DNA from 3 places in the Acetobacter sp. AC2005 genome. Region 1 is predicted to be linked to each of the others. Evidence: riboswitches for the same ligand, from Rfam matches in the RefSeq annotation. Region 1 holds a riboswitch; each other region holds the start of a gene.
What was found. Region 1 has a riboswitch for cobalamin ahead of QQM41_RS03905 (TonB-dependent receptor domain-containing protein). Riboswitches for the same ligand answer to the same signal wherever they lie in the genome.
Positions count from the first base shown of each region.

Region 2: linked by a shared signal. The riboswitch ahead of QQM41_RS13985 (carbohydrate porin) and the one ahead of QQM41_RS03905 (TonB-dependent receptor domain-containing protein) in region 1 are both predicted to bind cobalamin.
Region 3: linked by a shared signal. The riboswitch ahead of QQM41_RS08150 (DUF2147 domain-containing protein) and the one ahead of QQM41_RS03905 (TonB-dependent receptor domain-containing protein) in region 1 are both predicted to bind cobalamin.

Region 1 is NZ_CP149625.1:810,943-813,207, forward strand. It holds gene QQM41_RS03905 (TonB-dependent receptor domain-containing protein) at 1-1,024, opposite strand, end outside; cobalamin riboswitch at 1,159-1,391, opposite strand; gene QQM41_RS03910 (Na+/H+ antiporter) at 1,444-2,265, opposite strand, start outside.
Region 2 is NZ_CP149627.1:59,009-61,273, forward strand. It holds gene QQM41_RS13985 (carbohydrate porin) at 1-1,336, opposite strand, end outside; cobalamin riboswitch at 1,452-1,672, opposite strand; gene QQM41_RS13990 (ABC transporter ATP-binding protein/permease) at 1,887-2,265, shown strand, end outside.
Region 3 is NZ_CP149625.1:1,682,619-1,684,883, reverse strand. It holds gene QQM41_RS08155 (carbohydrate porin) at 1-857, shown strand, start outside; cobalamin riboswitch at 936-1,174, shown strand; gene QQM41_RS08150 (DUF2147 domain-containing protein) at 1,216-1,680, shown strand; gene QQM41_RS08145 (sorbitol dehydrogenase family protein) at 1,793-2,265, shown strand, end outside.

The DNA of each region.
Region 1 (2,265 bases):
GCACAATGGCCTGATTTTGTGTGGTGTGTTCACGCTCGCTCCCTACATCACCGTAATATCCTAGCCGACTGTAATATTCATCTTCCATATTATAGGCGCTGTAGGTGTGCAGGTTGCTCTGTATCAGCCGGGCCGTCAGCCCCAGATCAAAATTATGGGTGACATCATAGCCCAAGCGAATGTTGGCGGAGCGGTTATCGTTTCTGTCCCCCCGGTGGCGCTGTTCCTTGTCTGCGCCAAAATAGCGGCCGATATAGCGCGGGATTTCATGAAAACCATCTTGCCGGTAATGGGAAAGTTCAACATTGTAATGGAACTTTCCCTTACTGCCGCGCGCGCCCATAACCTGATTAAACGTGCCGTAAGATCCACCTTCCACCCGCACAAAAGGCGTAAACCTGCCCTGCCCCTGCGCTGTGGTAATATCAATAACCCCGGCCATGGCATCTGCCCCGTACAGGCCGCTTTGTGGCCCGCGCAGAATTTCTATGCGGCCCATACCATCGGTAACAAACTGCGCAGCATCAAACGCGCCGGAGGTGGAGCTGCCATCGTTAATATCCATGCCATCCAGCCGCACTTTCACCTCGTTGGCATTGTTGCCGCGCATGAAAATGGAGGTGGTGCCGCCAAAGCCACCCGAACGCACCACATTCAGCCCCGGTTGGCGGGCCAGAATATCTGTAAGCGTGCGGCGCTGCTGGGTGAGGATCTGCTTTTCTGTCACAATCGTCATGGCCGTGCCAATTTCATCCGCCCGCATGGGGTGGCGTGCCGCACTTACCGTAACGTAATCCGGGTAAGCCTGCGTGCTGCGGGCCTGCACAGCTTGCGGGCCCTCCACCGCATGAGAGAGAGGCGCATTGCGCGCCGGAGCGGTGGCGGCAGGTGTTACGGCCACTTTGGCAGCAACGGTGTTTTTACCCGTTGATGTAGCGGAGTTTGCGGCATCTGCCGCCATGGCGGCAGTGGTTTCTACCAGCAGCAGGGAAGATCCGGTAAGCAAAAGGTTTTTTAGGCGCATGGGTTAAGGCAATCTCGCGGTTTAACAGCGTTGCCACGAGACTTGGCCCGGCTTTTTCCACCACAGGGCACAAACCACCCCATTGGCTGACCGCTTGCCCAGCCTGCCAGCACACCCCGGCTGACATGCCCCGTCTGCAACTGTGTGCTGATGGCAGGTCTCCTGGCTTGCGGTTTTTCGGTTGTGGCACCCCTTCCCGGAAAGGTTTGTTCCAGTGGGCCAGCGCTTTGCGCCGTGCGTGCACATCCATGCCGCTTACAGTTGCGGGGACAGCCCGGGAATATCGCAAAACCATTGCAGGCAATGGCGCGGGCACCCGGTTCCCTTTTCATTCCCCTTGGGGGAAACCATCATGCGGTGTGGTTTACAGGCTGGGGGTGGCTTGTCAACAAAAGCACGCCCCAGTGTGGCGGCAGGCTTTAGGCTTCACGCGGGAGGCGTTGAGACTGGGAGCGAATAACCTGCTCCTCATAATCCAGTTCCTGCTGGAGCTTCCATTCTGTCTGGTCGTTAATCTCGCTGCGCGATGTCATATCCCGCATGGCCTGCCGTTCGGCCCGCAGCAGTTGCAGGCGCAGGGCCAGTTCCATACGCGCATGGCGTAGGGCGCGGCTGCGGTCTAGCGGTGTGATGCGCGGCGTTTCGTCCTCTTCTTCCAAACGGCTGTGATACAGCTGATACAGGCGGTCTATCACCTCCTGCCGCAGGGCTTCATCTGCATTCTGCCCCTCGGGCTTTGCCAGTGCTGTGCCGTTCGGGTTGGGCGCTGGCGGTTGCGCGCGCGCTTTTGTCAGCACCGCAAGGGCTGCGCGTATCAGCTTCTGGCGGGCCATGTTTTCTTCCTGCGCGTTCTTGTCCACCGTTTCCTGCGGCAAAAAGCGCAGGCACAGCGGAATGAACACGCTGGCTGCCAGCAGGGAAAGAACAATTACGCCTGTAGCGGCCACCACCACGGCATCGCGCATGGGAAAGGCATCTGTGCCATCCGTGCCTTCGGGCAGGGAAAGCACAGCCGCCAGCGTAACGGCCCCGCGCACGCCAGCAAATGTCAGCAACATGCTGCCTGCAAAACCTGTGGGTTCAAACGGCAGGCTGCCAATGCGCGCCACCACCCAACGGCCGAAAACGGATGTCCATACACCTGCAAAGCGCATGGCCAGCATAATGGCGTATATCTGCACCACAAACAGGCCAACCTGCCACAAGGCCACATCATATTTCCGGCCCAGCGCCACGCCATG
Region 2 (2,265 bases), on a different replicon from region 1:
CATTGTCACGCCCCTTGAAGGGCGCCTTGAGGTTGATGCCTGCATCAATGGCAAAGCTGATCATGTTGCGATCTCCCCCATTGCCCGTGGCACGCGCAAAAACGCCCACAGACTGAGGAGACTGGAGCGAGGGTCGCCAGATCATCTGGTCAATGATGCCATATACCATCCAGTTGCCCCGATCCCACCGTGGAATGCCTGTGGTGTCAGCCGCACTCCCTAAAGCCTTGCCTTGATTGTTGTAGCGATAATCAGGGAATTTGGCCGTATCGTAATATCCGCCCAGCTTGTAGATACCCGGCAGACCAGGATCCTTGGTGACGTGTGACATGTCATCAGGCTGGGGGTTGAGGGCATACTGCAGTTCGGTAATCAGCAGCGCGCCAGTGCCCATGTTGAAGTTGGCGCCATCTTCATCATTGGTGTTCTGGTTGGTGGGATCTGCGCTGTTGCCGCCGTTCTGGATGCCAAAGGAGTTGTTGCGATTGCCCGGCGGGTTGTCATCCGCTGCGGCAAACATGAAGGTGAACTTGTCTGATGGACGATAGCGGATGCGGATTGCCGGAGAAGACAGCGGCCAGGATGGCCCCCCTGCATACAGGTTGACCGATGGGGCCATGGGCCAGCCGAAGTTGGAGTTCAGATACAAGGCCCCGTAATCACTGATCAGGAACTCGGTATCCAGATCCTGCTGCCCGATCTTGACGTCCAGCTTGCCGTCCAGAAAGGACTGCTGATACCACAGCTCGAACAGTCGGGTGGAACGATCGGCCTCGAACCCGCTGACGGGGTTGAAGTTGGCCAGATGATCCTGCGAGATGGAGCGCCCGCGCAGCTGCAGGGCCCTGACGTTGAATGTGCCGCCCTTCAGCCCGATCAGCTTTTCCAGATCCACCGTCAGGGTTGGCATGGTTACCCCATCATAGGCGGGGCCAGTGCCCGAACCACTGGCGCCATCAGCCCTGGAAGCCGTGCCACCTGTGGTGTTTCCCCACAACTCATCCACTTCCTGAATGTCAAAGCTGATACCGTGTTTGGCCATCCAGTCTCGCGCGCCCCACATGTTGCCCAGCAGGTGGTCGCTCATATCTGGGGTGTCATCGCCTTTTTTCTCTGCTGCCGCGTCTTCTGAAGCACGCTGGGAATCCCGCACCGTAGCCGGATCAATCTGCTCAATCAGCGGCCCAGAATTGCCAAGACGACGACGATCTTCCTCGATTTGTGTTTCTTCACCATGTGCAAAAGTAGGTAGAGTTCCCCAAACGCCGGCAACCAAGAGCAAGCAATGCAATGAATATGGAAATTTCTTCCATATTTTGTTTGTCAGGTCAGGCATTGTTTGGCTTCACCATACAAAGTGAAGGGAGAATGCCTGAAAAATTTGAGAAGAAATCTGCCAAAGGCAGAAGAGTAAACATGACATCATCCATCTCCGGTTCCCTCGCCCGGCGATCAAACTAGACAACAACGGCAGGTCTCCTGACTTACGGGTCATCACACGTTACTCAGCCTTCCCGATGCTGCCACCAGTGGCTGCCGCTTTATGCGACCATGAAGTAATGTGCTCTCCGCCTACAGTTGCGAGGGCAGTTGCCGACTAGGTTTCAGTAATTGAAACTCCGGCATTCCCTTTCAAACCCGCTTGCGCGGGACCGTTGCAAATTGGCGCAATCCTTAACTTATTTTGGCGCCATATTTCAATCTCTCCTTGCAAATATATTATTCAATCTTCAAGCCAATAGCACTTCGTACAAAACAACCGATTATGAAAGAACTTGCATTACTACCAACCTCACCATCTCAGTGTGCAGATGCCACAAGGTAATTTACTGCCTTTTGGACATATTATAACATAACATAATTATCAAAGATCTTGGGACATTCGGGTGAAGCAACTTTTTCAGATGATGGGTGATTTATGGTTCCTCAGCCGCCCGTATTTTTCTTCTGAAGATCGTAAGAAAGCATGGTTGCTTATTATAGCAGTTCTTGGCTTAACGCTTCTTATGGTGGGGCTGGATGTATGGCAGTCTTTTTCACGCAATATCTATTATACTGCCCTACAACAAAAAGATTTATCAACATTTCTACGTGGTTTGTTCTGGTATTCTCATACCTTTGAAGGTTTTGTTCCCGGATTTTTCCTGATTGCCATTCCCGCCCTACTGGCCGGGGTTTATGCTACATACCTGCAGCAACTTCTGCAATTACGCTGGCGCACATGGATGACTCGCAGCATGAGCCAACAATGGCTCCACCAGAATA
Region 3 (2,265 bases), 870 kb from region 1:
TAGGACGCATTTCACTTACGCACACATATTCTACTTCTATTTTACTGTGCACATTCATGACCATGTGCTCTGCGCCCATGGCTATACGAGAACCGGCTGGTTGGAGTGTTTACCCCAAAACATCATGGGGAGGCACAGTACGCTTTCGGCCAACGCATGATCTTATCCTGCGCACAGGCATTTATCGCATAGGCCCTAAAGCCCGCGATAACACAGGCTGGGCATGGGGCGATGAGCCTTATACGGGCATTCAAACTCCGGTTGAATTAACGTGGGAGCCGTTTTTTGGCACGCGTAAGCTTCCCGGTCATTACAAAATCGGCTTTGGCCACGATACTTCACCTTACCCGGATATGGTTGGCACCATTCCGGCGGCTTTTGCGGGGTCTGTGCATCCACACAAGCTCAAGCCGCGTGATACATTTTATATAGAGGCAGATCAGATGGTGTATCGCAGCCATGGCGAACACCAAATGGCTGGCGGCTACGTGTTGGCAGGGTTTATTCATAACACGCCAAGTAACTCTACATTCTCAAACGAATTTTATGCTGGCGCTTCCCTTCTGGGCATTATCCCCCACCGGCCATTGGATCGTCTGGGCGTGATGTATTCCTATTACCAGCTCAGCCCCCGTCTGGCCTACGGGCAACGCATGCAGGAAGCCGCTGGCGTTCCGCTTGGCCCTTATATCAATGGACCACAAACGCATTCCGCCATTCTAGAAGCGTATTACGGCATTCCTGTCACACCGGGTTTGGTTATTACGCCGGAGTTTGAATATATGATGCGCCCCGGAGAAACCTCGGTTATTCCCAATGCCATTCTGGCGGGACTTAAGGTTATTGCTGCCCTGTAAGACAAAGCGAGGCGCAAAAACCTCTCACCTGCTCTGCTTTTCCCATACTGGCACCAAGTCCTCTTATTGCTAGAATAAATGCTTGAACAGATGGATGGTGCTGCGCAAGCGGCTTAAAAGGGAATGCCGTGCACGGTTTTTGCTTCATATTGAAGCAGAAACTTATAGTCGGCAGCTGCTCCCGCAACTGTAAGGGGAGGTTGGACCTGCTGCCGGTCACGGCTAGCCACTGGCCAGTAATACGGCTGGGAAGGCAAAAGGTCTAACACACACCATATCCCCAAGCCAGGAGACCTGCCTCCATCAGGCACATCACACCGGGCGGGATGAACCGGTAGCGGCAGGACAAGGCAGCAAAATGTACAAACATGCCTTTAGCTCATTTATAACAGCACTGCTTCTTGCATGGGGCACCATACCTTCTCATGCTCATGCAGAAAACGCCTCCACACCAACCATAACAGGGCAATGGATTACAGAAGACGGCAAAGGCGTGTTCGATATCCATAGCTGTGGCGATAAGATGTGCGGGAATCTTGTAGGGTTGAACCTAACGCAGGATGAAGAAGCTTCTGGCCGCAGAAAAACTGAATGTAACCTTCAGATGCTCAAAGGCTTCCACCCCATGGAAGACCGGCATGACCATTGGAAAGGCCACATTTTTGACCCTCAAAGCAAAAATACTTACGATGCCATTGTATGGGTGGCGGAAGACGGCTCCCTGAAATTGCATGGTTTTTTAGGTTTGGAACTCTTTGGCAGAACAGATACGTGGCAGCCATTTCATGGCCATATAGGTAATAACTGCCGCATTAACTCCTGAGCATACCTGCATCAACTAGGCATGAAATAGGTATTATGCCGTTATAACAGGTTGCAAGCTCAGGCCTTCTCTATAAAACCATTCACAATTTGGCATTCAATATTTCTCCGCAATGTTTCATTCCGACAGGGCGGAGCCCGGCTTTGTAGGGAGAACCCGAAGAATGAGACAAACGCACAAGGGGCAGCCTGTAGCGGAATGGTGTGCATCCCCTAACGCCATGCGCTTGAACAAGCTTTTACGTATGTCCCGGCGAGATGTGCTTTTAGGTGGTATTGGTCTTTCTGTTGCAGGCGCAACGGGTGCAGCCCTTGCGGCAGATACCGCTCCTGCCACTCCAAACAATGAAGATCTATCCCGCTTTATGCAGGTATCCCAGCGCCTGACAGATAGAGAGACGTTAAACCCCCAGATTGGCGCGGCCCTGTACGCCAACATCGTGCAGGCCAACGTAGATCGGAAAGACAAACTTAACGCCCTGCATACCCTGCTGGAGCGGGAAAAATTTACAACAGCATCAGCCTTTGCACATGCTGCGGAAAAATCTGATCCAAAGCTTAAAGATGTCATCCACGAAATTCTAAC